3 regions of the Bacillus sp. JJ1122 genome follow, and region 3 is predicted to be linked to each of the others. Evidence: predicted binding sites of a transcription regulator. Region 3 holds the regulator's gene; each other region holds the start of a gene.

The links. The regulator Rex, encoded in region 3, represses fermentation and respiration genes when NADH is low (regulators of the CRP and FNR family bind a similar motif). The targets are predictions, from matches to a motif close to TTGTGAAATATTTCACAA.
Region 1: V7201_RS04775 (DUF2249 domain-containing protein) is a predicted target of Rex. The motif match lies at 11,159-11,176, and genes of this name have one in related genera.
Region 2: V7201_RS03775 (formate/nitrite transporter family protein) is a predicted target of Rex. The motif match lies at 3,214-3,231, and genes of this name have one in related genera.

Annotation. Positions count from the first base shown of each region.
Region 1 covers NZ_JBALQL010000006.1:205,120-217,906, forward strand. Annotated here, with positions in the region: gene V7201_RS04715 (type III polyketide synthase) at 1-243, opposite strand, end outside; gene V7201_RS04720 (SDR family NAD(P)-dependent oxidoreductase) at 463-1,236, opposite strand; gene V7201_RS04725 (hypothetical protein) at 1,361-1,486, opposite strand; gene V7201_RS04730 (hypothetical protein) at 1,856-2,005, shown strand; gene V7201_RS04735 (cytochrome c oxidase subunit II) at 2,032-2,508, shown strand; gene V7201_RS04740 (b(o/a)3-type cytochrome-c oxidase subunit 1) at 2,508-4,163, shown strand; gene V7201_RS04745 (DMT family transporter) at 4,227-5,135, opposite strand; gene V7201_RS04750 (carboxypeptidase M32) at 5,184-6,692, opposite strand; gene V7201_RS04755 (DUF2249 domain-containing protein) at 7,119-7,352, opposite strand; gene V7201_RS04760 (hypothetical protein) at 7,618-7,758, shown strand; gene V7201_RS04765 (nitric-oxide reductase large subunit) at 7,795-10,158, opposite strand; gene V7201_RS04770 (Crp/Fnr family transcriptional regulator) at 10,377-11,066, shown strand; gene V7201_RS04775 (DUF2249 domain-containing protein) at 11,242-11,481, shown strand; gene V7201_RS04780 (DUF2249 domain-containing protein) at 11,483-11,698, shown strand; gene V7201_RS04785 (hypothetical protein) at 11,704-12,787, shown strand, end outside.
Region 2 covers NZ_JBALQL010000006.1:22,545-35,331, forward strand. Annotated here, with positions in the region: gene V7201_RS03755 (hypothetical protein) at 126-284, opposite strand; gene V7201_RS03760 (YozQ family protein) at 319-522, opposite strand; gene V7201_RS03765 (MFS transporter) at 756-1,931, opposite strand; gene V7201_RS03770 (XapX domain-containing protein) at 2,141-2,308, shown strand; gene V7201_RS03775 (formate/nitrite transporter family protein) at 2,364-3,197, opposite strand; gene V7201_RS03780 (endonuclease MutS2) at 3,643-5,568, opposite strand; gene V7201_RS03785 (SCO family protein) at 6,384-6,983, shown strand; gene V7201_RS03790 (hypothetical protein) at 7,128-7,265, opposite strand; gene V7201_RS03795 (ABC-F family ATP-binding cassette domain-containing protein) at 7,657-9,276, shown strand; gene V7201_RS03800 (YuzL family protein) at 9,398-9,529, opposite strand; gene V7201_RS03805 (YkuS family protein) at 9,633-9,884, shown strand; gene modA (molybdate ABC transporter substrate-binding protein) at 10,163-10,945, shown strand; gene modB (molybdate ABC transporter permease subunit) at 10,952-11,608, shown strand; gene V7201_RS03820 (DUF4352 domain-containing protein) at 11,676-12,332, opposite strand; gene V7201_RS03825 (alkaline phosphatase) at 12,395-12,787, opposite strand, start outside.
Region 3 covers NZ_JBALQL010000028.1:16,043-23,756, reverse strand. Annotated here, with positions in the region: gene tsaE (tRNA (adenosine(37)-N6)-threonylcarbamoyltransferase complex ATPase subunit type 1 TsaE) at 1-34, shown strand, start outside; gene tsaB (tRNA (adenosine(37)-N6)-threonylcarbamoyltransferase complex dimerization subunit type 1 TsaB) at 35-736, shown strand; gene rimI (ribosomal protein S18-alanine N-acetyltransferase) at 750-1,199, shown strand; gene tsaD (tRNA (adenosine(37)-N6)-threonylcarbamoyltransferase complex transferase subunit TsaD) at 1,199-2,230, shown strand; gene V7201_RS16970 (ABC-F family ATP-binding cassette domain-containing protein) at 2,783-4,711, opposite strand; gene moaC (cyclic pyranopterin monophosphate synthase MoaC) at 4,881-5,375, shown strand; gene V7201_RS16960 (redox-sensing transcriptional repressor Rex) at 5,403-6,059, shown strand; gene V7201_RS16955 (YdiK family protein) at 6,091-6,291, opposite strand; gene V7201_RS16950 (CPBP family intramembrane glutamic endopeptidase) at 6,295-7,026, opposite strand; gene groES (co-chaperone GroES) at 7,461-7,714, shown strand, end outside.

The DNA of each region.
Region 1 (12,787 bases), on a different contig from region 3:
CCCTAGCTTTACAGCATTTTCAATATAAGCATTATTCTTTTCTTCGAATGAATGGTCGTGCTCGAACCATTCCAGGTCTTTGGCAAAATGCCTCTTCTCGATCTGTCCATTCTGGAACACCGTTAGCAGTCTTTTTATATCATAAAACGATTCTTTAAATAATTTTTCTGCAAACTCCATTACCTCTTCTTGTTCAATTGTATATGGCGGCAATGCTTCTGCTGCGGAAATGATTCTTGGCATATCGCTACTCTCCTCATCTATATGTACGGTTACTTTTTCCATTTACCCGAAGAGTATGCAGTCAAACTAATGATTGGTCTTTATCATTTTTAAACCAAAAAAAAGACTTTCCCCTGTAAAGGAGAAAGCCTAATGTTTTGAAGGAGTTGCTGTGCAAATTCATTATACAATGCCCTTATCGCAGGAACATTATAAAATCATTACCAGTTGACATTCAAATCAAAAACCATGGATGGTCATGCCGCCATCCACAAATAAAGTTTGTCCGGTCACGTAATTTCCTGCATCAGAGCTTAAGAATACAGCAGGCCCAACGAGCTCCGGCAATTCACCAATTCTTTTAAGTGGTGTGACTGCCAGGATATCATTCACATATTCTTCGTCAGATAGAAGCTTTTCAGTCAGAGGTGTTTTAAAATACCATGGACCAATGGCATTCACATTTATACCGTATTGCCCCCATTCCATCGCAAGCACTTTTGTCATCTGAATGAGAGCAGCCTTCGTTGCAGCATAGACAACTCCCGTTCTTAAAGCAACATGACCCCCAACAGAAGTAATATTGATGATCTTGCCGCCTTCTTTCTGGTCTTTCATGACCTTGCCGGCTTCCTGGGACATCATGAACGCAGATTTCAGATTCGTATTCATAATTGTCTGCCATTCCTCATCACTCACATCCAATGCCTTGGAGCGAATATTCATTCCTGCGTTATTCACGAGGATATCGATTTGGTCCCATTCTGATTTTACTTCGGCAATTGCCCTATGTACTTGTTCCCTATTTGTAACATCCGTCGGCAGGATCAAAGCCCTTCTGCCAAGGTCATCAATTGCTACAGCCGTATCCTTGAGGTCTTCCTCAGTCCTCGCAAGCAAGGCAACATCTGCTCCTGCTTCAGCAAGTCCTATGGCAAGCGCACGTCCTATTCCCCGCCCCGCACCTGTAACTACTGCGATTTTTCCATTAAGTTGAAATGAAGGCAAAAACATGTACATCACCTTTCCAAATTTTAAATTATCTTTATTTTACCACAATATATTTTCCGGTGAGTAAACAATGCCTCAACATAGCAAAAGCACCAGATTTCTGGTGCTTTGTAGTAAATGATGCTGATTATTTTTCGTTGGATTGCTTTTGAACCTCAATCCAGATCTTCTTTTCTGCTGCACTTCCGCACTTTTTACAAATTTTGATTTCATCATACAAAAGACGGCAATGGTCACAATAGAATTTCTCCACTACAATCACTTCCTGAAAAAAACATTTTCTACTAGTTTATTAACGATCTTAAAATTTGGTGAGCAATTATTTATAATTTCCGCTTTTATAAGTTGTCAATCAGTTTTGTCACACCAGAGTGTTAAGTCAGGCTCACTTGCTCATATATTCACATTTTCATTTTCACAGATTATTCACATTTACCTAGCTTGTGATGTGACTTAAATCACTGTGTTTATAGGTTTTCACCATTAACATAGTAAATATGACAGGTATGAACAATTTGTGAACTGAATGAAACCATATTTACGTTTCCTGATTGTTTTGTATTATGAAAGTGTACTTATTAAATTTAATTACTTACTTATTTATTCGAAGGGAGTGACCGGGATGGCACAGCCTGGGATCGGGAAGAAGACGAACACAAAAGTGGAAGAACAATCTTCTTTGAAAGGAACACTTGCATCTGTTTTCTTGTTGGGTTTCTTTTTAATCATTACTTGGGTAGGCGTATATTTTTTATTTTTAGATCGTTTCTAACAGAGACCAAAAGGAGAGAAAGAGCTATGCACATTCATAAGTTTGAGAAAATTTGGCTAATATTCGGGATCACGACACTTCTCGTTTTCCTTTCAGTCATCGGGGTCAGCGCCTTCTATCTTGGCAATCAGCCGCCAAGCTGCCTAGCGACGATCAATCCTGAAAAAGTTGATACAACCGCACCATTCGACAAGCCTGGCCTGAAAAAGGTTGAAGGCAAAGAATGGGATTATGAACTGGTTTATGTTGCTTCTGCTTTTTCTTTTAATCCGGCAAAGGTTGAAGTTCCTAAAGGTGCAAAAGTTAAAGTAATTGCAACAACAAAAGATGTCATCCACGGATTTGAGGTGGCGGGAACAAACATCAACATGATGCTTGAGCCTGGATTCATCAGTGAATACGTGACTACTTTTGACAAGGCTGGCGATTACCTGATCGTTTGTAACGAGTATTGTGGTGTCGGCCACCATATGATGTCTTCTAAAATTGAGGTGGTAGAATAATGAGTACGAATACAGTAAATACAAGAGTTGACCGTCGTGATGGCAAATTGGCAATGGCTCACTTTTATGTAGCGTTCATAGCCTTGGCAGTTGGCGGACTTGCAGGATTGCTGCAGACGCTTGTCCGTTCAGGAAAATTCGAATTACCTTGGGGAATCGGATATTATCAGGTTCTTACAGTGCATGGGGTCGTTTTGGGCCTTGTATTAACTACATTTTTCATAATGGGCTTCCAGCTTGCTGCAGTGAGCAAGACTTCAGGAGCTTTGACTGATAAACAGCGTTTGATCGGCTGGATTGGCTTCTGGCTCATGACAATCGGTACTGTTATGGCCGCTGTTATGATTCTTTTGAATAAAGCATCTGTTCTTTATACTTTTTATGCCCCTTTACAGGCGCACGCACTTTATTATGTAGGTCTTACACTTGTTATTGTCGGCAGCTGGATTGACGGTGCCGCATTGATTATGGCTTATGCTTCCTGGAGAAAAGCTAACCCTGGTAAGCCTAGCCCGCTTTTGACATTTATGGCAATTGTTAATACTCTTTTGTGGATTGTTGCTACTATCGGAGTAGCTGCAACCGTATTGTTCCAACTGCTCCCTTGGTCTTTAGGACTGGTAGATCGTGTTGACGTTTTAGTGAGCCGTACACTCTTTTGGTACTTTGGCCACCCGCTAGTTTACTTCTGGCTATTGCCTGCCTATATGGCATGGTACGCGATCGTACCAAAAATCATTGGCGGAAAGATTTTCTCAGATTCATTGGCAAGGATGTCTTTCATCCTGTTCCTGCTGTTCTCAATCCCGGTTGGTTTCCACCATCAGTTAATGGAGCCTGGGATTGACCCTGCATGGAAATTCCTTCAGGTTATCCTTACATTCCTTGTCATCATTCCATCATTGATGACAGCTTTCTCTCTTTTCGCAACTTTTGAGATGTTTGGCCGATCAAAGGGTTCTACAGGTCTATTTGGATGGGTGAAAAAACTTCCTTGGGGCGATGCACGATTCGCGGTTCCATTCATCGGAATGCTTGCCTTTATACCAGCAGGTGCAGGCGGCGTTATCAACGCTTCCCATCAACTGAATCAGGTCGTCCATAATACAATTTGGGTAACAGGACACTTCCATTTAACACTTGCAACATCTGTAGTCTTGACGTTCTTTGGGATTTCCTATTGGCTGATTCCGCACTTAACAGGAAGAGTCCTGACTAAGGCAATGAACAAGTTAGCCATTATCCAAGCTATTGTCTGGGCGATCGGTATGACCTTCATGTCAGGGGCAATGCACGCAGCTGGCTTAATTGGAGCCCCTCGCCGTTCATCCTTCTCAACATATGGCGGAGCTGAAAAGGCTGCTGAATGGATCCCCTACCAGGTTGCACAGGCAGTCGGCGGTTCTATCCTGTTCCTTGGCATTATCTTGATGCTTTATATCTTCATCAATCTTGCATTCTTTGCACCTAAAGGTGAACAGGAATTCCCAGTTGGAGAAGTTGCTGACGCAGCGGAAAAAACTCCGATGGTATTTGAAAACTGGAAACTGTGGATTGGTATTACAGTCTTATTGATTCTTTTCGCTTATACGATTCCGTTCATTGACATGATTCAGAATGCACCAATTGGATCAAAGGGATATAAGTTCTTCTAGGAAAATAATGCCCTAGTATCTTGGTCAACTCCAGCTGGCTGGGATTATATAAAAAGCACTTCACTAATCAGATAGTGAAGTGCTTTTTTGTATCCTGGCTGGCAGTGATATATTTACAGCAACTACGGATATGACAATCAGCAGTGAGCCAATCAGCTGCAGGATTCCCGGTCGGTCACCGTAAACTATTACGCCAAGCAAAGTGGCAATAACAGGCTCAAGTGTAGCAACAACTGCTGCAGTACTGCTTTCTGTTCTTTCCAGTCCCCATGAGTAAGCAAAATATGCGAGAACTGTAGGGAATATTCCAAGTCCAACGACAAATAGCCACGTACTGCCGTTGAACAAAATGCTCGCCTTGCCAGCAATACCGGTAGTAGGAATCAGAGCTGCTGCAGCTACAAGGAAGGTATACAGTGTGACAGTAAAAGGATGATATTTCCTAAGGGCCACCTTTCCAAAAATACTGTAAAGTGCATAACCAAATCCTGCCCCAAGACCAATCAGAACGGCCGCAGCAGAAAAGGATGCTCCTTCCTGGCCAGTGATACCAGCAGCGAGTGTACAACCTATTATCGTCAGTACTATCGCGATCAGTTTCTTTCGATCAATTGTTTCCTTCAGGAAGATAAAAGACAGCACTGCCACAAATGCAGGCGAAGTATAAAGCAACGCAACGGCAATCGGAATATTCATTAGCTCAATTGCCGTAAAATAACACCAGTTAAAAAAGACGATGCTCAATATCCCAGTCCCGATAAAAAGAGGTAAATCTTTTATATTAATCTTAAGATGTTCGCGGTAAGCTGCCAAACCGACAAGAACGAGAATGCCAGCGGCAGTCACCACCCTAACTGTGACGATTTCCATGGCACTGAAACCTGCATCTGATAAACCTTTAACAAAGAAGCCAATCAAGCCCCACATTGCAGCAGCGAAAGCAATCATTAAATAAGGCAATTTCTTATACATACGTACACCACACAGAAAAGATGGCAGGTACACTGCCATCATTGTTTATTATACTAAATGATAAACTTTATTATATTTTTCATACAAGTAATCTACTAAATATTTAGCATTAAGTCCTTCACCCGTAACATCTGTAAGGATTTCGAGCGGCTTTTTCATTTTTCCGTGCTGGTGAACTTTCTCAGTCATCCATTCCTTCACTGGCAAAAGATTACCCTCTTCAAGCAATTCTTCAAAGTTCGGCAAATCTTTAAGCATCGAATTTTTAAACTGGGCAGCATACATATAACCTAATGCATACGATGGGAAATACCCAAAGCTTCCGCCTGCCCAATGTACGTCCTGAAGTACACCCTGTGCATCGTTATCCGGCCTGATGCCAAGGTACTGCTCATATTTATCATTCCATATTTGCGGCAGGTCCTTTACCTCGATCTCATCATTAAATAACCCTTTTTCTATTTCATATCTGACCATTACATGAAGAGGATACGTCAGCTCGTCTGCCTCGATCCTGATTAAACTTGGTTTCGATTCGTTGACCGCACGATAAAAATCTTCTATTTCCACATCGGAAAATTGTCCGTTTGAATATTGCTGGAGCAAGCTGTAATTATGTTTCCAAAATGATTTATTACGGCCGACAAAGTTTTCATAGAAAAGCGATTGAGATTCATGTATGCCCATTGATGTTCCTGAGCTCAACGGTGTACCGATCAAATCCTTCGAAATGTTCTGTTCGTAAAGGGCATGACCACCTTCGTGGATCGTTCCGAATACCGCTGTCCTGAAGTCGGACTCATCATATTTTGTCGTTACTCTTACATCACCAGGATTTAGACCCATCGCAAATGGATGCACCGTTTCATCCAATCTTCCCGCATCGAAGTCATAGCCCATTTGCTTTAAGATATCCAGGCTAAAAGCTTTCTGTTTTTCTTTCGGAAAGTGTTGGAATAAAAATTCGGTCTCTGGTTTCTCTGTTGAATGTGAAATTTGCTGGACAAGCGGTACGATTTTTTCACGTAAATCGCCAAATACTTTGTCAAGCACTTCAACTGTTACGCCTGGCTCATACATATCAAGCAGCGTATTATATTTATTTCCTTCTGAACCCCAATATTGAATGAACTTCTTGGTCGTATCTACTAATTTTTCGAGGTAAGGCCTGAACATTTCAAAATCAGACATTTCCTTCGCTTCTTCCCAGACTGTTTCAGCTTTGGATTGAAGAATAACATATTCCCGGTACTCTGTTGCAGGTATTTTCTTATTGCGGTCATAGTCTTTTCTGCACTCTTCCAAAGTTTTGCGGGTGATATCTGATAGACTAGTTTCATTTGATAGTTTCGCTATGTATGCAGCCATTTCTTCTGAAGTCGACATATTAAATAATTCCGATGACAGGACACCAATTACTTCTGAACGCTGTTCTGCACCCTTCTTCGGAGCTCCAGTCCTTAAATCCCAATAAATTAAAGAAAGCGCCTCTCCATAGGCAGACATTTTCTTCACATAATCCAAAAATTGCTTTTCTGTTTGATTCGCTTCATTCATCCATTTCACCCCATTTTTCTCTTTCTCACTCATCTTATCATACTTTTCTGATATTTTGGTTTACGAAAAATAAAAAAGACTAATTGGTTTATATTGCAACTTTAACAACTTTAAGTTGGATTGAATATAGGGTATTAACGAGATACCATGTTGCCTAAATTAATGACCCTGATAACCTTAACTGTTGATTTCCGTTCAAGACGCTTCCTTTCCAGGTGGCGTTCGCTGACACTCCTACGGGGTGCAAATAAACCCTCACGAGGGGCGCATTTCACCTCGGTCTTACGCGTACATATAGCACCCAGGTATCAAGCGTATTCACTCCAATTCACATGCTTTTAATAACATTGAACTTTTTCAGCGCAAAATAAAAAAACAACAGGCATGCCTGTTGTTTGGTTGATAATTAGGTATTTTCCAGATTGCTTATTTAGTTTTCCCAATAGCGACGCGCCAGGTTTCCGGTCCTTCTTCCAGATACTCCCATGAGAAAACTTCTGGACGTTCCATCATAAACTGGTATTGCAGCGGCCTTGGATCATGATCATTGACGATCTGCATGAATTCCCCAGGCTTTAACGCATCAAAGTTTTGAAATATAGTTGGGTGCTTTTCCCTTGGTGCATAGTCAGGTACGTTGATAATTACGCTAAAAGTCATTTTACTCTCTCCTTTTTGTAGCTTATAATCTTTACATTTTTATTATAGAAATTACCGATTACGTATGAAGTGAGCGTGGTCACTGATTTGCTATGATATTGTTAATCATTAAAACTATTGAATACTTAAATTAGCAGGAAATGCATTCTTGCTTCTTTGTTACCTTTTTCCTTCCCACACCTCTTATCGGGCACATAGAATCAATCTGATATAACAAGGAGATTTCTCCTTAAAAACCGAACTATATTATTAGGAGGCGATGACTATGAAGGAGCTTGTAGGCAGCTGCGAGCAATGTCGCAAGGAAATCTTTTGTCTGGACGGTTTTTTGAATGGTGTTCATACACTAGATGGCAGAGTCCTTTGTTTTGAGTGTGAAGAAAAAGAAAGATCAGAACCACAATGAAAAATCCGCAAAGCTTGTGCTTTGCGGATTTCCCTTTTAGTCCTCGTCTACGGACAGGTCTTTTACTGGCAGAGACTCTTCTTCTTTATGAGTTACCTTGCGAAGATTGAACAACGCTTTGATGCTGAACAACGCCAGGGCTGCAACTCCAATCAAGAAAATGGAGTCAGGAATCGCTCTTAGTGTCAGCAGCGTTTGCACTGTATCCTGCTGCAGGAATTGTGCTGAACGGGATGCTGCATAACCGTTGAAGAACGCTTCTTTAATCTGCAAATATCCAACTGGCAGCAGCGATAGGAATACCATGCCAGCGAGCCCGACATTCAGCATGATGACAATGAATTTTATCCACTTGTCGCTCCATTTCTCCGGCTTTACAATATTCCGCAATGAGTAGACTAACACTGCTCCTGCGAACATTCCGTATACACCCATCATTGAGGCGTGACCATGGGTAGGAGTCAGAAATTGACCATGTTCGAAGTAGCTGACAGCAGGCAGATTGATCAGGAAGCCAAGTACCCCTGCCCCTACAAGATTCCAGATTGCTACAGATATTAAAAACCAGAATGTTCCTTTATAAGGAAAGTCAACTCCGCCATCACGCATCATTTTATATTGTTCATATGCTTCTAAAATCAGCAGTGTTAATGGAATGACTTCTAAAGCTGAGAACACTGCGCCGAGGGCGATCCAGACTTCTGCTGAACCGTTGTAATAATAGTGATGTCCGATACCGATCACTCCTGCTCCCATTAGCAGGATCAGCTGGAAATACAATGCTTTGACAGTTGATTTCTTTGTAACAAGCTTCATCTGGACCATTAAGAAACCGATGACAACAACTGCGAACACCTCAAATATTCCTTCTACCCATAGATGGATGATCCACCAGCGCCAGTAATCAGCGAATGTATAATGCGTTCCTGGATTGATCATGAAGGCAAAGAAGTAAAACGCTGGAACTGCTATGGCCGAGTAGAACAATAGATGGATCAAGCCGCCCTTATCAGACTCCCGCTTCAAGCCGCTCTTAATTCCTCGATAAACTATATACAGCCAAATCAGCATACCGATTGCAAGAATGAACTGCCAGATGCGTCCCAGTTCGAGATACTCCCAGCCTTGGTGACCTAAGAGGAACCAGTTGTTTCCAAGATAGCCATTAGCGCCAAGCCATTGCCCAATCATGCTGCCAGCCACAAGGACTACCAAAGCCCAAAACAGAATGTCGACCAATAAGCCCTGGCGTTTTGGTTCATGCCCCCCTACAAGCGGTGCGACAAAAATACCCATTCCAAGCCACGCTGTTGCAATCCAGAAAATCGCCAGCTGCAGATGGAAACCTTTCGTAATGTTGAATGGAAGGATATCATGGATCCACTTCATTCCGAAGAAACTGTCCGGTTCGATATAGTAGTGTGCAAGAAGAGCCCCAAACATCGCTTGGACAAAGAACAGCACCGACACTACAGCAAAATATTTACCTGTTTTTAATTGTGATGCTGTTAATGGCTGCTTCCTTAAATCTAATTTTGGAAACTTCCCTTCCTCATATGCTTCCTGCATTCCAAGATGGTAACGATAGAACACATACAAAATAATTCCGACAAATAATATCAGGATGGTTACGCTGGCACCGCTCCACCAAACGGCTGAGAATGACATTGTATTGCCTGCGTCTTCATAATATGGCCAGTTATTGGTATACGTAATTTTATCATCAGGTCTTTCAGTACTGGAAAGCCATGCAGTCCAGAAGAAGAAATCTGAAATCTGTTCAATTTGGTCCCCTTTTGAAACCCAAGCTCGATCCCCTGCCGGCATGTGCTTTTCCTGAATCAGCCCGGGTTTGAGTCCCCAGTGGTCTCCTTCTGTAAAAATACCACGATAGAATTCTCTTACCTTACTATGCCCGTAAATCTGAGCATCAGTTAGAACAAGATTGTCAGTATCTGGTTCATATCGGTTTTCACGCATTTCCTTCTTTACATTGTCACGAATGATTGTTTGTTCATCCTTGCTTAATTGTTTAAAATCCTTTTCGTATTTTTCCTGTGATCGGAAGTCCTGCATTCCTTCTGTGTATATTTTCAACGCTTCCGCTGTATAGTCAGGCCCCATGTAAGAGCCGTGGCCCAAAACGGTACCATAATCCATCAAACCATACTTTTGGAAAACAGCCTGCCCGCCCATGATGCTTTCTTTCGTTAAAATTACTTCCCCTTTCTCGCTTGTTACCTCAAGCGGCCGTGGAGCCATTTCTTTAAAAATCCAGTAGCCCCCTGTCAGGAGCACTGTAAAGCTAAGTAATAATGTAATTATGAGTACGGATTTCAACAGTGAGTTCCTATTCTTCTTGACCACTGCTTTTGTGGATGTCCCATGCTGGATTTCCATTTCCATACATCCCCTTCCTTTTTGATTTACACCATCATTTTAAAAGCAATCGAATGATTTTTTTGTGAAGTACCGCATCTACTTGGTGTGATTTTTCCCACAGGAATGAGAATAATTTTCAAAAAATCTTCAAAATATGATTCAGGTCACTTTGCCCTTCTTGTTGGGTTGATAAAATCATAGTAGAAACTTAATTGAAGGTAGAGGAGCAGATTAGTATGCATATATCCCAAATCAAGCAGCAGCTGAGTGAAGTACCTATTTTTAAGGAATTATCAGCTCAGGAATTGGATACAATCGTTGAAATTGCCCAGCCAAGGTTTTATAAAAATAAAATGTACGCATTTATGCAGGGTGATACTCTGGATCGGGTTTTTTTTATCAATTCAGGAAAAGTAAAGATTTATAAAACCGATTCATCGGGACGTGAACAAATTGTTTCAGTGCTTGAAACTGGTGAGATGTTCCCACACGCTGGTTTCTTCAGAAAGGGAGTATATCCTGCACATGCAGAGGTAATGGAGGATTCACAGCTGATAGTTATCCCTATCAGCAAATTCGAGGAAGTTCTTGTGGCTTACCCATTATTATCGATTAAATTGTTCAAGGTGCTGGGAGAGAAAATCGTAGACCTCCAGGCAAGACTCGAAGAGCAGATTCTGCATAATACGTATGAGCAAATCATCATGCTGCTGCTCCGCCTTTGTAAGACAAATGGTGAGAAAATGAAGCATGGATTTAAACTGACGACCCATTTTACGAATAAAGAGTTTGCTAATATGATTGGAACCTCTCGTGAAACAGTGAGCAGGACTATCAATTATTTAAAGAAGAAGGATTACCTCAGTGTGGATGACGATGGATGCTATTTAATCGACCATGAAAAGTTGCATCAAGAATTATTTTAATATGTTCTTTTACGAATTCCTCGTCAAGATTCAGTCAAAGCCAAACCTAAATTTTTTTATCATCTAATTATTTACGAAAAAGATTTTCTTAATTGTTAAGTGATGCACGTCACAGAAGAACTAATTGAAAATCAATATCATTTAAATAGATGAATTTACTGAGGAGCTGAGAGTAATGCAACAGAAAACGATTGAACTAGATGTAAGAGAGGACATCAATAACAAACTGGAACCCTTTCAAAAAATAATGGAGGCCATTTCAGAGCTGCAATTAAACGATATTCTCATTCTCCACGCACCATTTAAGCCTGTTCCTTTATATGGAGTCATGAAGGCTAAAGGCTTTGAGCATGAAGCCGAAAAGATTGCTGCAAAGCATTATAAAATCACTTTTACTAAAAAAGGAGGGAAATAGGATGATACTCGACAACCGGGGACTAGAACCTCCACAGCCTATGATGAGAACACTGGCAGCACTTGAAGATCTGGATAAGGGGCAAAAACTTGTAATCATAAATGATCGCAGGCCGATGTTCCTATTTGAACAATTAGATGAACTTGGATATATCTATTTGACCGAACAGCAGGACGATGGGAGCTATAAAGTTACTATTTCCCCAAAAGCGGGGTGATCACCATGTTAAACAAAAGCAACGGAAATGAAACAAATATCAAGCTGCCCTTCTCTTTTATTGCTTTTAGCATGTTCGCCATGGTTCTTTCACAGCTTCTCCTATTATTTAACGGGGAACAGTTAATATCCGGGACATACCGAATTCCAGCTATCTGGTCTGCTGCCCACTTGTTTGTACTAGGATGGGCCTTAATGGTCGCCATGGGCGCTTTGTATCAGCTTGTACCTGTTGCATTCTTGACTCCTATCTGGAATGAAAAATTTGGATTTGCACAATTTTTCGTGACCGCTATGGGGATTGCAGCATTCGCAGCTACTTTATACATTAGGCCGCAAGATGCATTGATTCCTGGAATCCTTACTTTAACAGGGATTTTAATGTTCCTTATCCAGATGTTCATGACGCTTAAAAGCCAGGCTAAACCAAATATACTCACTTTGTTCGTTGGTACCGCGCTTGTTTCCTTGCTGGCGACTGTCACACTTGGAATCTTGCTTGTCCTAAGTTTGAAGACTGGATTTGCTTCTGGCCATTACCAGGAAATTTTCAAAAGTCATATAGTCCTTGGTACTGCTGGCTGGTTTACACTTTTGATTTTTGGCTTTTCCTATAAAATGGTGCCGATGTTCTCGCTTTCTCACGGTTATTCAATGCAACCTGCAGTTTATATTTTCACCGTATATATGTCTGGCATTATGGCATTGATTTTATCATTTACTCTTTACAGCCACATGCTTCAAATAGCAGGAACGTTCCTGCTGTTCAGTGGCTTTATATTCTTTACATGGCATATAAAAAAGATAATCGAGAAGCGTGTGAAGAAAAAACTGGACCGCCCATTCATGTTCGCATTACTGGCAATTGTTTGGGGGGCTGTTATCCACTTTTTAGCTTTTGTAAGCAGTGCAGCGAGCTTGCTTCCTAAATTGGCCGGACCTCTCCTTTTTTTATATTTAATTGCATGGATTGCTTTCAGCATAATTGGTTACTTGTACAAAATCGTTCCATTTCTATGGTGGACACATAAATACAGCAAAGAGATCGGAAAACAAAAGGTCCCATCCTTAAAGGATATGATGGATGAGA
Region 2 (12,787 bases), on a different contig from region 3:
CTATTTCTCTCCTTATGGAACGAAAAGCACACCCGTCGAGGTGTGCTTTTCTTGTATGAAAAATTTTTTGATTATATTATTTTAAAGCATACTTATGAATTATTTTTCCAGTGTCTGTCTTTCTTTTATAAATCGGATCTTTTCCCAGGTTCATGCTTATTGTTTGTTTGATTACCAGTGCTGGCAGTATACCCAACTCGGTAAACAAAATCCTTTTTTTGTTTTAGCGCTTCTGGCATTTTGTATTGATCTCCATTTGATTGGAAATCGCCTTTATGTGACATATGCTTTCCTCACTTCAAGTTTGGTATTCGTTTCTTATTGATATCCTCTTCTCGCTACAGCATCTTGGTTTCCAGATTTCCGTTCAATCTTTCCGCTGATTTCACCTTCAGTGTAACTATCACTTGCCTGTTCATGTGTTACTGCAAGCCCATTGGAAAGCTCATCATTTCGCTTGTAGTCTGAAGTATCGTAATTGCGGCCTGCAAGGTCAGTATTCTTGCTTTCTCCCATGTCCATCAAACTCCCTCCTTTCCGGACTAATGGTTATTTTTTGATATCAAAGTCAAAATCATACTGTAAAATCACATAACACCTGCTAAACCCTCTTCTTTATTCCACAAATGCTTATATATTTTTCAAGAAATTACAAAAAATGATTTAACATTTAGGAATTCTTTACCTTGTGAATAAAGGCAGTAAATCAATTTATACACAAAAATAAACCCCTTCTTAAATGAAGGGGTTTATTTTTATCTGCTGCCGGTTTGGAATTGCATTTTCTTATGATCCTGTAAAAGCCAGACTGTCAAAAGAACACCTATTAAAGTGAGGAGAGCGAAAAACAAATACACTACATAGATAGTAAATTCCTCAAATATTATGCCCCCAATAAAAGTGAAAAACCAATTCCCAAGTCCATTGCCTACTGCAGAGTAAAATGTCACAGCCGTTGCAGTCATTTGAGAAGGTGTAATTTCCCTAATATATTGCAGCCCTGCCGGAATAAATAATCCTAGTGATAATCCTTGAATGACAGCCGAAAAATATATAAGAGACAAACTTGGTTCAGTAAAATAAAAAATCCATCTTATTAATGATACTATTGATGCAATTAAAGCTACCTGAAGCAACCCTACTTTCCTGATCCAACCGCCTGCCACTCTCATAAAAGGAATTTCGGATAACACAGCGATCAGAAATGCAATTCCAATTCCTGTGTATGTTCCTCCTCTATCCTCCACAAATAAGCTAAAATAAAAGTTATTGGCAAGGTTTGGCCCGAAAATTAAGAATGTCACAGCCAGGAATACGAGGAATCGTTTCATTCCCATTAACTCCTTCATACCAGACAGCATTCTAGCAGGTGCTTCAGCAGTTTCTTTTGGCATTTTAACAGAAAGAACTGCGGCCAACAGCAAGGTTATAAAAAAACTATAAAAAATCACCTGAGGATTCCATTCTGATAATTTCCCCATTATAAAAACAGCAATACCGAAGCCAAGTGAGCCAAACAAGCGAATATTCCCATAATTCACGCCAGCTTTGCTAGTATATTTTAACGAAATACTATCAGACAAAGGGATGATGGCACTTTGAAATATTGCAAGGATGATTGCTACGATAATGAATAAGAAGAAACTTTCAAAAAACAGATATCCGAGTGCGGCAATTCCCGTTATCAGGGTTGTTAAAGTCAACAGTCTATTATGAAGATTTTTCATATCTGAAATCATGCCCCAAAAAGGCTGAAAGAAAATCATGATGACAGGGCCGATGGACAGAATGATTCCTATTTGATATCCATTCAATTTTTCAACTTCACTTAAATACACGCTCAATAAAGGAAACAAACTTCCGAATCCAAAAAACACAAAAAGATAGAAGCCTTGCATCGAATAAATATCTCGTTTAACTCGCGTTTCCATTAATATCCTCCGTACTTACATATTGTAGAGTTATATTTTACCACTATTTAAATATAAGAATAGTTTATTTGAATAAAAGGATAATAAAGAAAAAATAAAGCGTTTTCATTTGATATTTGTCATGTTAAAATAATGTTGCTTCGAAGTGATCAGACGTCTGCTCACTAAATTAAAAATTTTTCACTTTTACTACATGAGGCGGTGATTTTATGAAAGAAGTTGTGTTAAGTTTACTTGCCGGGTTATTAGTCGGGGTTGTTTTCAAGTTTTTAAAACTGCCGTTGCCAGCACCACCTGTTCTTGCCGGAGTACTTGGTATTGTTGGAGTATATTTAGGAGGATTGGCTGGGGAATGGATTTTAAATTATTTTAAATGATTTAATTACAGCCAAAAAAAATCCACGGAAATCCGCGGATTTTTTATTTTCATTTTTATAAAGCTTTTTGCCTGTAAACAGCTTTTTCCTCAATCATACTGCTTCTTTTTATACCCTCTGCAGGTTTGGCATGAAGGTAAACATAAATGGTACCAACAAAAAATGCTCCTCCTATTATGTTGCCAATCGTAACAGGCACTATGTTTATCAACCCTGAAGCAAGGCTGATCGTTTCAGGATGCGGAATCAGAAGGGCAATCGAAAATAAAACCAAATTCGCAATGCTATGTTCAAAGCCTGATACCACAAATGCAAAGACAAGCAGCAGTGTAACACCGATTTTAGCTCCATCTCCTTTTATATGCAAAGGAATCCATACAGCCAGGCATACAAGCCAGTTGCAAAGGATTGCTCGGAAAAACAACTGATAAACCGGTGTATTCATTTTCATGCTTACCGTCTCCATCATATACTGAGATTTATCCGGTGAAGAAAATAGTCCTGTAAGCATGATGATTACAGCAAAAAAAATAGCCCCTAACATATTTCCAGAATAACAGGCAATCCAGTTTTTAATCGTACTCTTCCATGTTGTTGCTTTTTTCAATGTACCAATTGTCATCATCATCGTATTGCTAGTGAATAATTCTGCTCCTCCGTATAAAATCAGTACAAGTGCCAGCCCGAAGAAAATCGAGCTAACAATTGGAGTTCCTGGAGAATGCAAATCATAGAAGTATTCCCCCAGCCGATATGAAACTATAATTCCAAAACCAATATATACACCAGCTAGAGCTGAACGCAACATATACTTCGTTTTTGATTCATTCCAATAGCCACTCTTTTTAAGTGCAGTGTTCACTGCCTGGTCTATAGGCTGTACATTCATAAGAAAAAACCTCCATTTGTGAATAATATCACAATTAAAATATGTCTTTATCTTATACCTGTAACTGCCTTTTGTTAATAGTTGATGACATGAATTAATTTTGACAATAACTGAAGCGTTTTCATATGGATGCAATCCCGGTCTTATTGAATTCTAATGGTCTTTGTATTCCCTCTCCATTCATTTAACTGACTTTAGCTCTATTTGAGGTAGGGGAATCCCCTCATTATGGTTGCCTGATTTATATAACGCGTGGCTGTTTTTTTCTTTTGAGATGGTTATATCTCCAGGTGATCCCATTTTTAATGATTCTATATCTCGGTGCGAAATACAATTGTACTTTCAAGGAGTCTACCGCTTTTCGCACATTAACATAGTGCAATAACAACAATGATATGTTTGTTAGAGTATGAAAAAAAGCCCTCTGTTAAAAGGGCTTCTCCACTTAAGCATCATAATTTATAACTGTGCCATCTATATGTTTTTTATCCATTTGGTTCAGAAGTTTACGGTTATGCTTTGATTCAAAAATAATATTGAAATCATAATCGGGCGGATATAGTTCTGCTGCAGGAATATTAAGCTTGAGACGCTTATGATTCACCTCAATCTTTTCACCCTTGATCTGGACAATATAATTCCCATTTTCATCGGGTCCTTTATAAATGATTCCAAGTTCAGCCATTGTGGATACGTGTACGCTATCACCCATATTATATTGCGTTACTGCCTTTTTCTCTGCTGCAGGTCCTCTCCTTTTATGTTTATTCACTATAATTTGCTGTTCCCTCCCTTTTAAGGCAGAAGGGTCATCTTCAAATAAGACAGTATAGTTTTTTTGCTCCTTATAAGTTATTTCATGAGCTCTTTCAATTAATTTTGGATGTATGCCTAGTTTTAGGGCAATGGCAAAAGCCTGGCTATCCCCACCTTTCCCAATCCGTAAGCGATACGTTGGTTGAAGGGTCTCGAGGTCAAATTCCATTGAACCATTCATGAAATCATGATGCTGATCGGCAAATTCTTTTATTTCGCTATAATGAGTAGTTGCAAACAAGGTTGCACCTTTGTTATTAAGGTTTTCAAGAATGGCCGTTGCCAGCCCCATACCTTCGCCTGGATCGGTGCCTGAACCTAATTCATCAAGGAGGACAAGCGTTTTGTCATTCGCTTCTTTTAATATTTCAATGATACTGACGATTCTTGAACTGAATGTGCTAAGATTCTGTTCAATACTCTGTCCATCCCCTATATCGACAAGGACTTTATGAAAAATCCCTGATGTACTTTGCTCATCCACAGGCAAATGCAGCCCACACTGGGCCATTAAGACGAGCAATCCAGCCGTTTTTATGGAAACCGTCTTACCTCCAGTATTTGGCCCAGTTATAACTAATGCTTGATATTCTGAACCAATTTCAATCGTTAACGGGACTGCTTTGTCACCAAGCAATGGATGTCTGGCATCCTTGAACATGATCAGTGGACCGTCATATATATTGACTCTTTTCGCATCAATTGATCTGCTATACTTGGCTTTTGAAAATAACACATCATAATGGACCATTGTTTCGATGGCAAGGCGAATCTCTTTCTCTTTACCTTCCGCCATACCAGTCAAAAAGATTAAAACTTTTTCAACCTCAGCCTGTTCTTCAGCGTAAAGCCATTCCATTTGCTCCTGGAAAGCCCCAATTTCTTCTGGTTCAACGAAAAGTGTCGATCCGGAAGCAGATGTATCGAGTACAGCTCCCTTCACTTTCCCCCTGTATTCCTTTTTAATTGGGATTACATACCTTCCATTTCTCTGGCTTATGACAGCCTCCTGTAAAAAGGGTCTGACTTTCCCCGATTTAAGGACCTGATTAAGTCTTTCCTTTAAACGTTCCTCCTGAATTGCTATTTGTTTACGGATTTTTAAAAGCTCTTTAGTTGCATAATCATCTATTTGTCCATTTCGAATACATCTTTGTATCTCTGCTGCCAGCTCAGGCAATTCTTCAATTCCATAAACATACGAAGAAACTCTCGGAGCGCAGTATTCCTTTTCCTTCATAAACCTGCGTATTTTATTGCATGTTTCCAGAAAATTCAATAGCATGACTAACTGATCTGGCCTAAGTGTGATCCCTTTATGGAACCCTTTCAAGACTAATTCCATACCCTCAAGACCATGAATTGGAACGCTTGAACTGATTTTCAGGATCTCGATTGCCTCTGCCAGTTCCTTCTGCCAGGAGGTAATTTGCTTTGCATTCACAGAAGGCAGCATATCGTTCACTTTTTTGCGCCCAAGCTCTGTCATAGCGAAGCTTGAGATCATTTCTTTGATCTTATTAAATCCTAGGACATTAAATGTTTGTTCGTTCAATTTATTTTCCTCCTTGAAATAAAACTATATTTGATTTACACACCAGGCACTCACTTTCAGCGGTGTTTCCGGTGATTCCGCATCAATCGACTGCCTTCCACTCCAATCAACATTGACCTTTAATACCAGCCAAAGGTAAAGATTGCCGATTAGCAGATGAATGTATAGATGGAACACAAAAAACCGCAATGGAACAATGTCCAAAGCGGCTTAAAGAATGCCTGGCGATCCTTCCGCCAGCATTTTTCCATAAAAAAAGCTGTGTACATGTACACAGCTTATGCTTATGGATATCAGCATGCTTTACTATGTTCATTGTTCTTAACCCTCAATCCCGAACCATGGCTAAATAAACCTTTAAAAGGCCATGATTAATAATATTCCGGATTGACCGTATAAAGTTAACGGATTAGTTAAGAACGACACCTAACATAAAACATACTCCTTATAAATAAAATCTCTTCTTCATTAGAATAACTTCAAAAAAATGTAAAGTCAACCAGATTCAAGATATTTACGTTTCATGGCATTCCCAATTTTAATTTGTTTTCACTATTACCTTTATCAAAAAAGCGGATTAAAATATGTTCACATTTTCTCTGTTGACCTGATGTTTATATTTCATTTAAATAAAGTTAAACAAAGGACAGAAATGGTGGGGATCCTTCGGCCGATAATAATGACCAATAGAGATTTTTTTTCAGAGAAGGTCAGGTGATATATTTTTGGAAAACTTTCCTATTTAACATAGTTCACACAATGTCCATATGATTTTCATTACGATTCTTATATCTTATAAGGGGGAGGTTTGTGTTATGAAAAAAATATATATAATCAGTTCACTTATCGTGCTAATAGGGATCACAGCTGGCATATCCTTTTTCCTAATAAGGGATGCCAATGCTAAGATTCCAGACGACATTACGCTCGTTACAATGAATGAGAAGAATTATACTTTCGGGGAACACACTAAAAAAATCAAACTTGTAGAGTTCATTTATACCCACTGCCCTGATATATGCCCAACGACTACACAAAAGATGAATTTACTGAGGAAAGATTTAGTCCAAGAGGGAGTCTTTGGCGATAAAGTACAGTTTGTCACCGTGACTATTGATCCCTACCGCGATACCCCTGAAGTATTAAGGACATATATGGACACGTTCGGACTGGAGAATGACGGGAATTGGCTCTTTCTCACAGGAAATAAGGCAAATATTTTAGAAGAACAACAAAAAATCAAACAGGTAGCTGATACATTTAAATTTCAATACCGTGATCCTGGCAATGGTTTTTACGTGCACAGTACATTTACTTATTTAATTGACGAAAACAATAAATTCATAAAAAAATTCCCTATGGGTGAAGAATTCGATAAGGAAAAAGTATTCAAATCAATTATGGATGAATTATAATATGAAAAAAGCGGTGTTTGCACACCGCTTTTTTTATTTACTATGATCGCAATAAGCTGTTTTTTTATTGGCCGTTTTCAGCATTGGCTGATGTTGACTAGCTTGTTGTATTGACCCACAATCATCCGAAATGGCCGGGTTAGTTTAGTGTGAATTTACAGTGGTGGGATGTTTCTCTGTCTTTTGCAGGGAGAAAAATTCTGATTTTGGCTTAGTGAAGCTGACTTTAATCCCTGATTCTTTTAGTCGGTTAACGAAATCAACCAGCTGCTTTTTAGCCATTTCAAAAACTCCTTTTTCCATCTTTGTCTATTATTATTTTACATGAAAAATATGAAAAATGTGTGAAAACGAGCAAAAAAATTGACATAGTAAAAGAAATTTTTAAACGACCATAAACTAATTCAATCTTTATACTCTTCTCTTTTAAAATGGCTGTTACTTTCTATCTATTCATCCTTCAATCTGGCCCATTTTATTAACAACATATTTATCCTACTCTCGCCTTTTCCCATTTTGAATCAATTAAAAACTCTTTTTGTATGTTAAGTTTATTTATTACACTAATATTATGCCCGCATCTTCTGGAACCGGCTACAGAAAAAGAATTCGCTACTGGCAGTCAAACATGATATAATCTTTGGGATATATATTAATGGAGGCTATTAAATAAATGATTACAGTTCAAAATGTAGGCTTGAGATATGGTGACCGCAAGCTATTTGAAGACGTTAATATTAAATTCACTCCTGGTAATTGCTATGGCCTGATCGGAGCAAACGGTGCAGGTAAATCAACATTCATTAAAATACTATCTGGAGAAATCGAGCCGCAATCCGGCAATGTATCTTTGACTCCTGGTGAACGTCTCGCAGTATTAAAGCAAAACCACTTCGAATATGAAGATGTTGAAGTACTGAAAGTAGTAATTATGGGTCATGCCCGTTTATATGAAGTGATGCAGGAAAAGGACGCCATTTACATGAAAGCAGATTTCACTGATGAAGATGGCATGAAAGCTGCCGAATTAGAAGGTGAATTTGCAGAGCTTAACGGTTGGGAAGCTGAATCGGAAGCGGCGATCCTTTTAAAAGGTTTAGGAATCGGTGAAGAACTGCATGATAAGAAAATGGCTGATATTGGCGGCGGAGAAAAGGTTAAGGTACTTCTAGCACAGGCTCTTTTTGGAAAACCTGATGTACTATTGCTTGACGAACCTACAAACCATCTGGATATCAAAGCGATCCAATGGCTTGAAGAATTCTTGATTAATTTTGAGAATACTGTCATTGTTGTATCCCATGACCGACACTTCTTGAATAAAGTTTGTACACATATTGCTGACCTTGATTTTGGTAAGATTCAGCTTTATGTCGGAAATTATGATTTCTGGTACGAATCCAGCCAGCTTGCACTAAGAATGCAGTCGGATACAAACCGCAAAAAAGAAGAGAAAATCAAGGAATTGCAAGCCTTCATCGCAAGATTCAGTGCAAACGCATCTAAATCTAAGCAGGCTACTTCCCGTAAAAAGCTTCTTGATAAGATCTCTCTGGATGACATTAAACCATCCTCCCGTAAATACCCATATGTCGGATTTACGCCCGATCGTGAAATCGGCAATGATCTTTTAAGAGTCGATGGTTTATCGAAAACAATCGATGGCGTAAAAGTATTGGATAATATCAGTTTTATTATGAACAAAGATGATAAAATCGCACTTGTCGGAAAAAACGAACTTGCGGTTACAACATTATTCAAAATTCTCGCTGGTGAAATGGAGCCTGATAGCGGAAGTTTCAAATGGGGTATTACAACTTCACAGGCATACTTCCCTAAGGATAACTCCGAATACTTTGAAGGCTGCGACCTGACTTTGGTAGACTGGCTCCGCCAATTCTCACCTAAGGATGATAGCGAAAGTTTCCTTCGCGGATTCCTTGGCAGGATGCTTTTCTCTGGAGAAGAAGTACTGAAGAAGGCAAGTGTGCTTTCAGGTGGAGAGAAAGTCCGATGCATGCTTTCCAAAATGATGTTATCAGGTTCAAACGTTTTGCTACTTGATGAGCCTACAAACCACTTGGACCTAGAATCCATCACAGCCCTTAACAACGGAATGATCAACTTTAAAGGTTCAATGATCTTTTCTTCCCATGACCATCAGTTTGTTGAAACCGTTGCAAACCGAATCATGGAAATCACTCCTGCAGGCCTTGTGGATAAGCAAATGACATATGATGAATACTTGGAAAACCAAGAACTTCAAAAGCAAATCGCTGAAATGTACGCTTAATTCGGAAATATAAAGACCCCCGGATACTTCCGGGGGTCTTCTTAATGCTTTCCCTTTGTTAACAGTAAATTTGGCTGTAAAAGCGAATTGGACATTGGATTACTGCTAAAAGGTCTCTTTTTTAATCCTTTTTCTGCTTTTTTCGTGAAGACGAAGAGGTTCTGCTGCCTGATTCGCTTGTAGTTGTACCCTGGCCCTCAACCTGTGGAGAATTCAGTCCAATGGTTGAAGGGTCTTTTTTACGTTTTGCCATTGTGGCACCTCCCATTAATTATGATCATGCCTTAATATTGTCTTGCCACAGGAATATTTTATTCTTATCACGGACAACTTAAATTGGTGAGGAGGTGTGAGTTATGGCTAGAATTGGAGTAGAACAATCTTTAACAAACGTTTCCGCTGCTCTACGCGAAAGAGGACATGAAGTTGTTGACCTTCGTCAGGAAGCTGATGCTCAAGGCTGCGATTTCTGTGTTGTGAGCGGAACTGATTCAAACGTCATGGGAATGCAAGATGTGTCAATCCAAGGTTCAGTAATCGAAGCAAGCGGCCTGTCTGCTGACGAGGTATGCAGACAGATCGATCAAAAATCCGGAAACATTCAATAGTTCAATCAAAGCTGCCGCTGCACGGCAGTTTTTTTTTCCTCTATTTATCATCCATCCCCCTCTCAATGACTTTTTCACTAACTTGTGATTTTTTTGTGTGCCGCATCATCGATAATTCGATATAATCAGTTATGTCATTCAATATAAATAGATTCATATATTTTGCAGCTACAGTAAAACAGTTTTTTCATGAAAAAGCGTGAAGCATATTACACGAAAGCAAGATGAAAAGGCAAACAACCTGTCTAACACATTTTTTTATCGGCTTCTACGAGAGGATGTATCAATTGAAGAAATTTATTATCTTTTTTTTCATAGCCATATCGCTGATTATCACCGGCTGCCAAACCGATAAGGATAAAGAGCAAAAAGAACTTACAGTTTCTGCCGCAGCTAGTCTTCGTGAAGCTCTGGAAGAAGCTGGACAAAAATACATGGAGGATCATCCTGAGGTGAAAATCATTTATAATTTTGGCGGATCAGGGTCCCTTCAGCAGCAAATTGCTCAGGGTGCTCCTGTTGATTTGTTTATATCTGCAGCGGAGGATAAATATAATCAGTTAATAACAAAAGATATGATTGATAAAAATCATAGTACCCAGCTTTTGGGTAACGAACTAGTATTAATTGTACCAAAAGAAAAACAAAACATTGAATCCCTTGATGATTTGCTTAAAACCGATATTAAAAGAATTGCCATAGGCACGCCAGAAACAGTACCTGCAGGGCAGTATGCCAGACAAACCTTCATTTCAACAGGCTTATGGAACAGGCTGGAATCGAAAATCATAAATACAAAGGATGTCCGACAGGTGTTATCCTATGTTGAGACCGAAAATGTCGATGCAGGAATTGTCTATAAAACAGATGCGATAATTTCTGATAAAATAAAGATGGCCCCAATATCCGGACAAGATTTGCATGATCCCATTATATATCCTGCAGGAGTTGTCTCTTCTTCTAAAAATGTTGATGAAGCAATCCAGTTTTTCGAATTCTTGAGGAGTCAAGAGGCTATGGAAATTTTTAAAAAATACGGCTTTAAAGCAGCATTGGATTGATTATGAATGTACAGTGATTTTTGGACACCGATTAAGCTTTCACTTGAAATCGCATCGATATCAGTCATAATCGTTTTCATTTCAGGTATATTGGCGGCAAGAATCTTATCAAGGAAACGTTTTTTCGGTAAAACAGCTGTTGAAACAGCTTTGACCTTGCCGCTTGTCTTGCCTCCTACAGTAGTAGGATTTTTATTGATTATCATCTTCGGAATCAACAGTCCTGTTGGCAGGATGCTAGAAGATATATTCGGAAGCCCAATTATGTTCACATGGTGGGCTGCAGTTATTGCTTCATCGGTGGTGGCCTTTCCACTTATGTATCAATCAGCTAAGACTGGATTCACTTCTATTGACTCAGGGGCCGAGGAGGCAGCAAGAGTGGATGGGGCCGGCGAGTGGAAGGTTTTCTTGTATGTGACACTCCCCCTCTCAGCTAAATCACTCGTTACAGGACTGATCCTCAGTTTTGCGAGGGCATTAGGTGAGTTTGGCGCAACACTTATGTTTGCGGGAAATCTCCCTGGAAAGACTCAGACTGCTCCAACAGCCATTTATGTTGCGATCGAGTCAGGAAACATGGAGGCTGCCTGGCTATGGGTAATTGCGATGGCGGTAATATCATTTATCATGCTCTTTTCAACTTCCTTTATAAAATCATAGTCAACCAAAAAGATTTTGCCTGCATACATAAAATAAGAGCCATGGGATAACCCATGGCTTTGTTTTTTTATTTAATAGGAATTACCAGTCTAACAGGACTTGCTTTTTTCTTTTTGTCCTCACCCACTAGGTCACCAGATAAAATTTCAACTTGGCTTAGTCCATCCAGTTCATCAACAATAAACCCGACATTCCCTTTTTTCAATTGACCTGCAGCGATTTCCCCATTCAATTCCTCTAGGTAAAAATCATCTTCCCATGTTTTATGAATGGATTCATTGACATTCATTAACGCGACAGGAGCGAAATGATAGTTTTCTTTTGAACTATTTTCAACTTCGATTCCGATCTTAACGAAATCGAATTCTTCTTCATGCGTGTATGCATGATAAAAATCAATCATGCTGTAGTCAGGAACATAATGCAGCAACTTAATGTCCTTTATTTTATATTGGATACCGCCTATAGTTGAATGCTTGTTTACTTCCTTGACTGCTTTTAAAGTAAGTTCACCTTTACGATCAGTAACTGTGTCCCCTGCCTTTTTTAAAGTACTATCATCTGTTACTTGAGGATTGGGAACATGAATACTAGGGGTTTTCGGCTCATCAACTGCTTTAATAGCCCCATCAACTTTAGTTTCTTTAATAGATTCCTCCTGAGCTGCTGCGGAACACCCAGATAAAAATGAAATAGCTAAAAGTAACGTGATATATTTTTTCATTGAGAACCCCTACTCTAAGAAACTTCCCGCCGTGGCCTTGGCCCCAGCGGGAGATTTAATGTTTATTTTCTTTTGCCATTTCCAAGGATATCAAATATATTCTTAGCATTGTCAGTGTTGTCAATCTGTCCGTAGAAGCGTTCTTTCCCAGGTCCAAAAGCGTATACCGGAACATCTTCACCAGTATGTCCACCAGTCGTCCATCCAGTGTGGGAACGGCCGTCAATAATCTTTTCAATTGCGTTATCAATTGTTAAAACCTTCTTTGTAGCTGCCGCATCTTTTACTGACTGGATTTCCTCAGCAGTCAATTCCAGATCGATATATTTCTTCAAAGTTTCTTCAACGTCAGCACCTTTAGCTATTTCATTAGCCATGAAGTCAGGTGTGCGTTTTGCAGCCTTTACCGGCTCACTAAACCAGTTATATTCACCGTCTGCACCTATTGAATATCC
Region 3 (7,714 bases):
ACGGTATGAAGAATTGTGTAAGGAGATTTTTTAAATGAAGGTATTATCGATTGATACGTCCAATTATGTTCTGGGGATTGGCCTTTTGGATGGCGACACCGTGATGGGCGAGTACATTTCAAATATAAAGAAGAATCATTCTGTTCGAGTGATGCCTGCCATTCAGACATTGATGGATGAATGCAGCATGAAGCCAGGAGATTTATCGAAGATTGTTGTTGCTGAGGGGCCTGGATCCTATACAGGCGTGCGCATAGGAGTGACGATTGCCAAGACGCTTGCATGGACGTTGAAGATTCCTATGTCAGGCGTTTCAAGTCTTGAGACAGCTGCTGCTTCTGCAGGAAGATATTTTGATGGATATGTTTCACCTTTCTTTGATGCGAGGAGAGGACAAATCTATACAGGTTTATATAAGTTTGAACATCAAGTTTTACAAACGGTAAAAGAGGACCAGCTGGTTATGTCAGCAGACTGGGTCCGAACGCTTAATGAAATGGACAGCAGAATTTTATTTACTAGTAACGATTTGCTTTTACATGAAAATGTGATTAAAGAGGAGCTTGGGGACAAGGCAGTTTTTGCAGCAAGCACTGAGCTTAATCCACGGCCAGCAGAACTGGCGTTATTAGGAAGGGATAAAGAGAGTGTCGATCTTCATTCATTTGTCCCTAACTATATTCGCATGGCAGAAGCAGAAGCCAATTGGCTGAAATCACAAGAGAATAATAATTAAGTGGGAAGATGAAATGAATAATACAATAACTTTCCGTAAGATGACTATTGAGGATCTTGATGATGTAATAGAGGTAGAGATTCATTCTTTTGCGACGCCTTGGAGCAGGGAAGCTTTTTACAATGAATTAACGAAGAACCAGTTTGCGCACTATCTAGTTGCAGAAGTCGATGAGAAGGTAGTTGGCTATTGCGGTGTGTGGATTATCGTAGATGAAGCACATATCACAAACATAGCACTTTTACCGGACTACCGTGGAATGAAGCTTGGTGAGTCGCTAATGGGCAGGATCATAGAGACTGCGCGCGAATCAGGAGCTGTAAGGATCACTTTAGAGGTCAGGGTGAGCAATGAAAGAGCACAGAATTTATACCGTAAGTTTGGATTTGAAGAAGGTGCTTTAAGAAAGCAATATTATACAGACAATATGGAAGATGCTTTAGTAATGTGGGTGAATTTATAATGGAAAAAGATCTATTAATAATGGGAATTGAAACGAGCTGTGATGAAACTGCTGTTTCTATAGTGAAAAATGGCCGGGAAATCCTCTCGAATGTGGTGGCTTCACAAATTGAGAGTCATAAGAGATTCGGTGGGGTCGTTCCGGAGATTGCTTCGCGCCATCACGTTGAGCAGATAACGATTGTATTGGAAGAAGCCTTAGCTCAGGCTAACATTGACATAAAGGATTTGGATGCCATTGCGGTGACAGAAGGACCTGGACTCGTGGGGGCATTGTTAATCGGAGTCAATGCTGCGAAAGCTTTGGCGTTCGCAAATGATATCCCGTTGGTAGGAGTGCATCATATTGCCGGTCATATCTATGCGAACCGTCTTGTAACGGAGATGAAGTTTCCCTTGATTTCTCTTGTCGTATCTGGCGGGCATACCGAGCTGGTGTACATGAAAGAGCATGGCCATTTCGAGGTTATTGGCGAGACTCGTGATGACGCAGCAGGTGAAGCTTATGACAAGGTCGCACGGACATTGAATCTTCCATATCCGGGAGGACCGCATATCGACAGGCTGGCACAGGAAGGACAGGCTACGATTGATTTGCCGCGTGCCTGGCTGGAAGAAGGGTCGTATGATTTCAGCTTCAGCGGCTTGAAATCTGCCGTCATCAATGTTGTGCACAACGCCCAGCAGCGTGGAGTTGAAATTGTCCCTGCTGAGCTAGCAGCAAGCTTCCAGGAAAGTGTCATTGATGTGCTTGTGACTAAAACTCTTAAAGCTGTGAATCAGTATGGAGTTAAACAAGTACTGCTTGCTGGCGGGGTTGCAGCAAACAAGGGACTTAGAGAGGCTCTGTCCAAGGCATTTGCTGAACTTGATGTGGAAATTGTCATTCCGCCATTGTCATTGTGTACAGACAATGCAGCGATGATTGCCGCTGCTGGTAGTGTATTTTTTGAAAAAGGTGAGCGTGCGGGTTTAACTTTGAACGGAAATCCAGGTTTAGAGATAACTATCCACAACGATAGTCGGAAGTAAAAAATAAATTTTCTGATTTTCTTGTGGATATCTTGTTGGATTTTGTGTGTTTCTGTGTATAATGTGGATAAATTACGCTTATTTTGTGGATAATGTGGAAAAGTCTCTGGATAAGCCATAAATCAATCTTTCTTATGTGAATAACTTTGTGAACAAAAAGTCCCGGAATTCATCTGGGACTTTTTTTGTGGATTAATATAGATTTTTTATTAAATGACAAGGTTTTTTTATTAAAAATCTAGTAAATCAATCGTGCTCCCTCAAAACCTCTAATGCTAATTGTTGAATAAAATAGTTGAGCATCTGATATTAACAAATCTTGGACAAAGTAATCTCATTTATTGGCGATAGTGGAGGTTATAATGGCGGAAAACCCAATATATTAGCGGAAATCCAATATATTAGACGAAAATTTATATATATTGGCGAAATACCCGATATATTGACGAACGCAAAAGGATCTTTCCAGTGACAGAGAATAGAACTATTATATGCAAATAAAAACCGGGCGACATCTCGCCGCCCGGCACATACTCTTCTATTTGTACTCTCTTAAGCCAACTCTGTCCATTCTTCCATCAATAAATCGATCTTCTCTTTGGCCGATTCAATTTTGCTGTTAATATCGGCTGCTTTTTCGTGATCCTGGAAGACATCAGGATCACATAAGAGTTCTTCGTATTCAGCTACTTCAAGCTCCAACTGCTCGATCGCTGCTTCCACTTCCTCCATGCGCCGTTTGCGCTGGCGTTCCAGCTTCTTTGATTCTTTATCCTGCTGATAGGAGCTTTTGTCTTGTTTAGAAGAATCTACAGCGCTGCTTGAAGCTTTTGCTGACTGTTCTGCGAGTGCTTTCAGCTCTTCCTGTTCGAGCTTTTTCTCGATGTAATAATCATAATCACCCAGGAACTCGGTAGCGCCAGTGCGGTCGAGCTCAATGACCTTTGTGGCGATCCTGTTTATAAAATAACGGTCGTGGGAAACGAAAAGGATTGTGCCCGGGTAATCGATCAGTGCATTCTCTAGCACTTCCTTGCTGTCCAAATCCAAGTGGTTCGTTGGCTCATCCAGAATCAGGAAGTTGGATTTTTGCATCATCATCTTGGCGAGTGCCAGACGTGCTTTTTCACCGCCGCTGAGCGTTGAAACGATTTTTGATACATCGTCGCCTGAGAAGAGGAAATTGCCGAGAACCGTGCGAATTTCTTTTTCCGGCTTAAGTGGATATTCGTCCCAAAGCTCGTTTAGTACCTTTTTATTTGAACTTAGCTCAGCTTGTTCCTGGTCATAATAACCGATCGATACGTTTGAACCATAGTGGACGCTTCCGGCGATCGAAGGGAGCTTTTCAACGATTGTCTTTAGCAAGGTTGATTTGCCGACACCGTTTGGTCCAACTAAGGCAGTGCTATCGCCGCGAGATAGATTGAAGGAGATATTTTCCGAAACGACGTCATTACTATATCCTACAGCGAGTGAATCAGCCTTAAGGACATCGTTTCCGCTTTGGCGTTCAATCTGAAAACTGAAGGTGGCGGATTTTTCATCGCCAAGCGGCTTGTCCATCCGGTCAATCTTTTCTAGCTGTTTCCTGCGGCTTTGAGCTCTTTTAGTAGTGGAAGCACGAGCAAGGTTTCGCTGGATGAAGTCCTGGAGCTTTGAAATCTCATCCTGCTGCTTTTCAAAAAGCTTCATATCCCGTTCGTAGTTTTCAGCTTTTTGGTTTAAGTAAGAGCTGTAGTTCCCCGGAAATTTTGCCAGCTGATGGCGGGAAATTTCATATACCTGATTAACGACTTTATCAAGGAAGTAACGGTCATGGGAAACAATCAGGATTGCGCCATCATAACCCTGAAGGTATTTTTCAAGCCAAGAAAGAGTGTCGATATCAAGGTGGTTTGTCGGTTCATCCAGAATTAAAATATCCGGGCGGGTCAAAAGGAGCTTAGCTAGAGCAAGCCTTGTTTTTTGGCCTCCGCTTAATGTGGATATTTTTGTAGAATAATCAAAGGAATGGAAGTTCAGGCCATGGAGCACGGAGCGGATGTCGGCTTCATATTGATAACCGCCTTGCTCCTTGAACTGGACCTGCAAAAGATCATATTCCTTGAGAACTCTGTCATATTCAGTCTGGTTTGTCAGTATGTCAGGGTCTGACATTTTTTCCTCAAGCCGGCGCAGATCTTTTTCCATGGAATGCAGATGGTTAAAAACGCCAAGCATTTCTTCCCAGATGCTTTTTTCGGATTCGAGACCAGTATTCTGTGCCAGGTACCCGATTGTCGTCCCTTTAGGACGGATGATTTCGCCGCTGTCATGCGCCTCGTGCCCGGCGATAATCTTCAGCAGAGTCGATTTACCCGCTCCGTTGCGGCCGACTAAGGCAACACGGTCATGGGTTTGTATTTCAAACTTTATATTCGATAAAATAAGATCAGCAGCGAAATATTTTGTCAGCTGATTAACTTGTAATAGTATCATTATTATTCACCTCTATTGCCTTAGAGATAGTGTAACCCATTCACATACGCTCGGCAATATATGAGACCCACCAAAGACAAGGAATGACAAGGAATTTGTGAACTCAGCAACAAAGTTCACACACAACTTTGTGAAAATAGTGTATCATTTGTTTGAAGGGAGCATGAACATGGCAGAATTTACGCATTTTAACGAAGAAGGCAGAGCAAAAATGGTGGATGTCAGTGATAAACATGTGACGGTCCGCACGGCAATCGCCCATTCAAGCATAATTGTGAATGAAGATATATATATAAGAATCACAGAAAATAAGATGAAAAAGGGGGATGTACTGGCAGTTGCACAGGTAGCGGGCATCATGGCGGCCAAGAAAACGTCGGAAATCATTCCAATGTGCCATCCACTTCCATTAACAGGCATTGACCTTAGCTTCGATTGGGAGCAAAATGGAAATGACTATATTTTAAATATCACCGCATCTGTTAAAACAAAAGGGAATACAGGGGTGGAAATGGAAGCGTTAACAGCAGCTTCAGCATGTGCGCTGACTGTTTATGATATGTGCAAGGCCGTTGACAAAGGCATGGTGATCGGCAAGACGTATTTAGTCGAAAAAACCGGCGGGAAAAATGGCGATTTTAAGAGAGAAGAGAAGCTTAAATAGAAATTTTGATTGGGTGGAGGATGGAGAATGATGAACGAACCTATGAAAATTCCGCAGGCAACCGCAAAACGCTTGCCGCTTTATTACCGTTTCTTATTGAACTTACATTCTTCAGGTAAACAAAGGGTTTCATCTGCAGAGTTAAGTGAAGCGGTAAAAGTGGATTCAGCGACAATCAGAAGGGATTTTTCTTATTTTGGAGCCTTAGGTAAAAAGGGGTACGGCTACAATGTGAATTATCTCCTGACATTTTTCCGAAAGACACTTGATCAGGACGAGCTGACCAAAGTAGCACTGATCGGGGTCGGAAATCTTGGAACAGCATTTTTAAATTATAATTTCTCAAAAAATAATAATACGAAAATCGAAATAGCTTTTGATGTGGATGAGGCAAAAGTAGGCACCGTTATGGGTGACGTGCCTGTCTATCACATGGATGAGCTGGACAAAAAAGTTGTCGAGGAAGGCATACAGGTGGCCATCCTTACCGTGCCGTCTGCGGTAGCCCAGCCTATTACCGACCGATTAGTCCAGGCGAATATCAAGGGAATCCTGAATTTTACGCCTGCACGATTGAATGTACCGGACTCCATCAGGATTCACCATATTGACCTGTCTGTAGAACTGCAATCATTAATTTATTTCCTAAAGCATTATCCGACCAATACAGACACAGAAGAATGATATGAAAAATAGCCTCTTCGGGATGAAGAGGCTATTTTTTCTGGATTTGTTTAAGTTTGAGATGGAGCAGGATCATCCGGATGCCGGAACCGAAGTCGAAGGTCGCGAGCATAACGAGGAGATAAGTGAAAAATCCCCATCCGGTTTCGCTGACATTCTGGATGGCGAAGTAGGTGAACAAGCTGCCTAGCAAGATGTAGACAATGCCTGAAAATAAAGGCGATTGCTTCATAACTTAAAGTCCCCCAATAAAGCTTTGAATTTTTTCTGCTTCTCTTATCATTCTCTCGATATCTTCCCTGAATACGGATTGAAGCAGGACAACGAACGTATTCATTGTGACATGGGCGATGATTGGAACGATGATGCGCTTAGTTTTTACATAAAGGAATGCAAAGGTAAAGCCCATGGCCGAATAAAGGATGACATGCTCGGGCTCCATATGAGCAAGCGCAAAAATCACTGAACTGATCAATGCGGCAAAAAAGAAGTTCATTTTCTTATGAAGGCTTCCGAAGATAATTTTACGGAAGACGATTTCTTCCAAAATCGGCCCGATGATCGAGCTGACAAGAATCACAACAGGGAAGCTCTCAATGAGGTTGATGATCTCCTGAGTATTTTCAGAGCCCATTTCGATTCCGAGCAGCCTTTCAATGTTGGCTGCAAAGGATTGAGCCAATAATGCCAGGAATACCCCTGCAACGGCCCAGGCAGCCGAGCTTGCTGGCGATGCCATTCCGCGCAAATCTGCCTGCATCTTGGATTCTTTCCGTAAAATAAGCAGCACGATGATCAATGTAAGGGTAAAACTGATGACAAGCCAGAAAGGAATCGATAGGGTTTCCATTTCCTTAAGGCTTTTGCCCATACCCTTACCTATAAAGGCTACGAGCGGAATGCCGACCAGGCTTGAAAGCTGCATGACGATATAGGCGATGATAATGTACCAGTATTCTTTTTTCAATATGAAAAACTCCTTTTAGGCCTTTTCAAAAACGTAATGACTTTATATACGTTTTAATATGATAAAAGTTCCGCAATGTTATCTCTCCATTTTACTAGTAAGCAGCTTGAAAGTTCAAATCGCAGGATGCTGCTTAAAATAATTGGTTAAATTTCCGCGGGGGCCGCATACTCTTTAAGGTGGTCTTTTTTAAACAAGCTTAATAATAAAATTTGAAGAAATCTGCTGTCGGACATTGGAGAAAGGGAACGAAATATAGTCCTTGCTGTCACTGGATTTCTGGCATGGAACCTTATATAAAATTTATAAAAAAAATTGGACTTCATGCTTGCAAAAAAAATAGAGATTCATTAATATAGAAATTGTGTTAGCACTCGATTGAGGAGAGTGCTAATAAAAAACTAATCTACATATATTTGAGGAGGTTGATTCACTTGATCAAGCCATTAGGTGATCGCATTATTATTGAGCTTGTTGAGTCTGAAGAAAAAACTGCAAGCGGTATCGTTTTACCCGACACAGCGAAAGAAAAACCTCAAGAAGGTAAAGTCGTAGCTGTTGGCACAGGACGTGTCCTTGAAAACGGAGAGCGCGTGGCACTTGAAGTTGAAGTTGGCAACCGCATTATCTTCTCAAAATACGCAGGTACAGAAGTGAAGTACCAGGGAACTGAGTACCTGATCTTGCG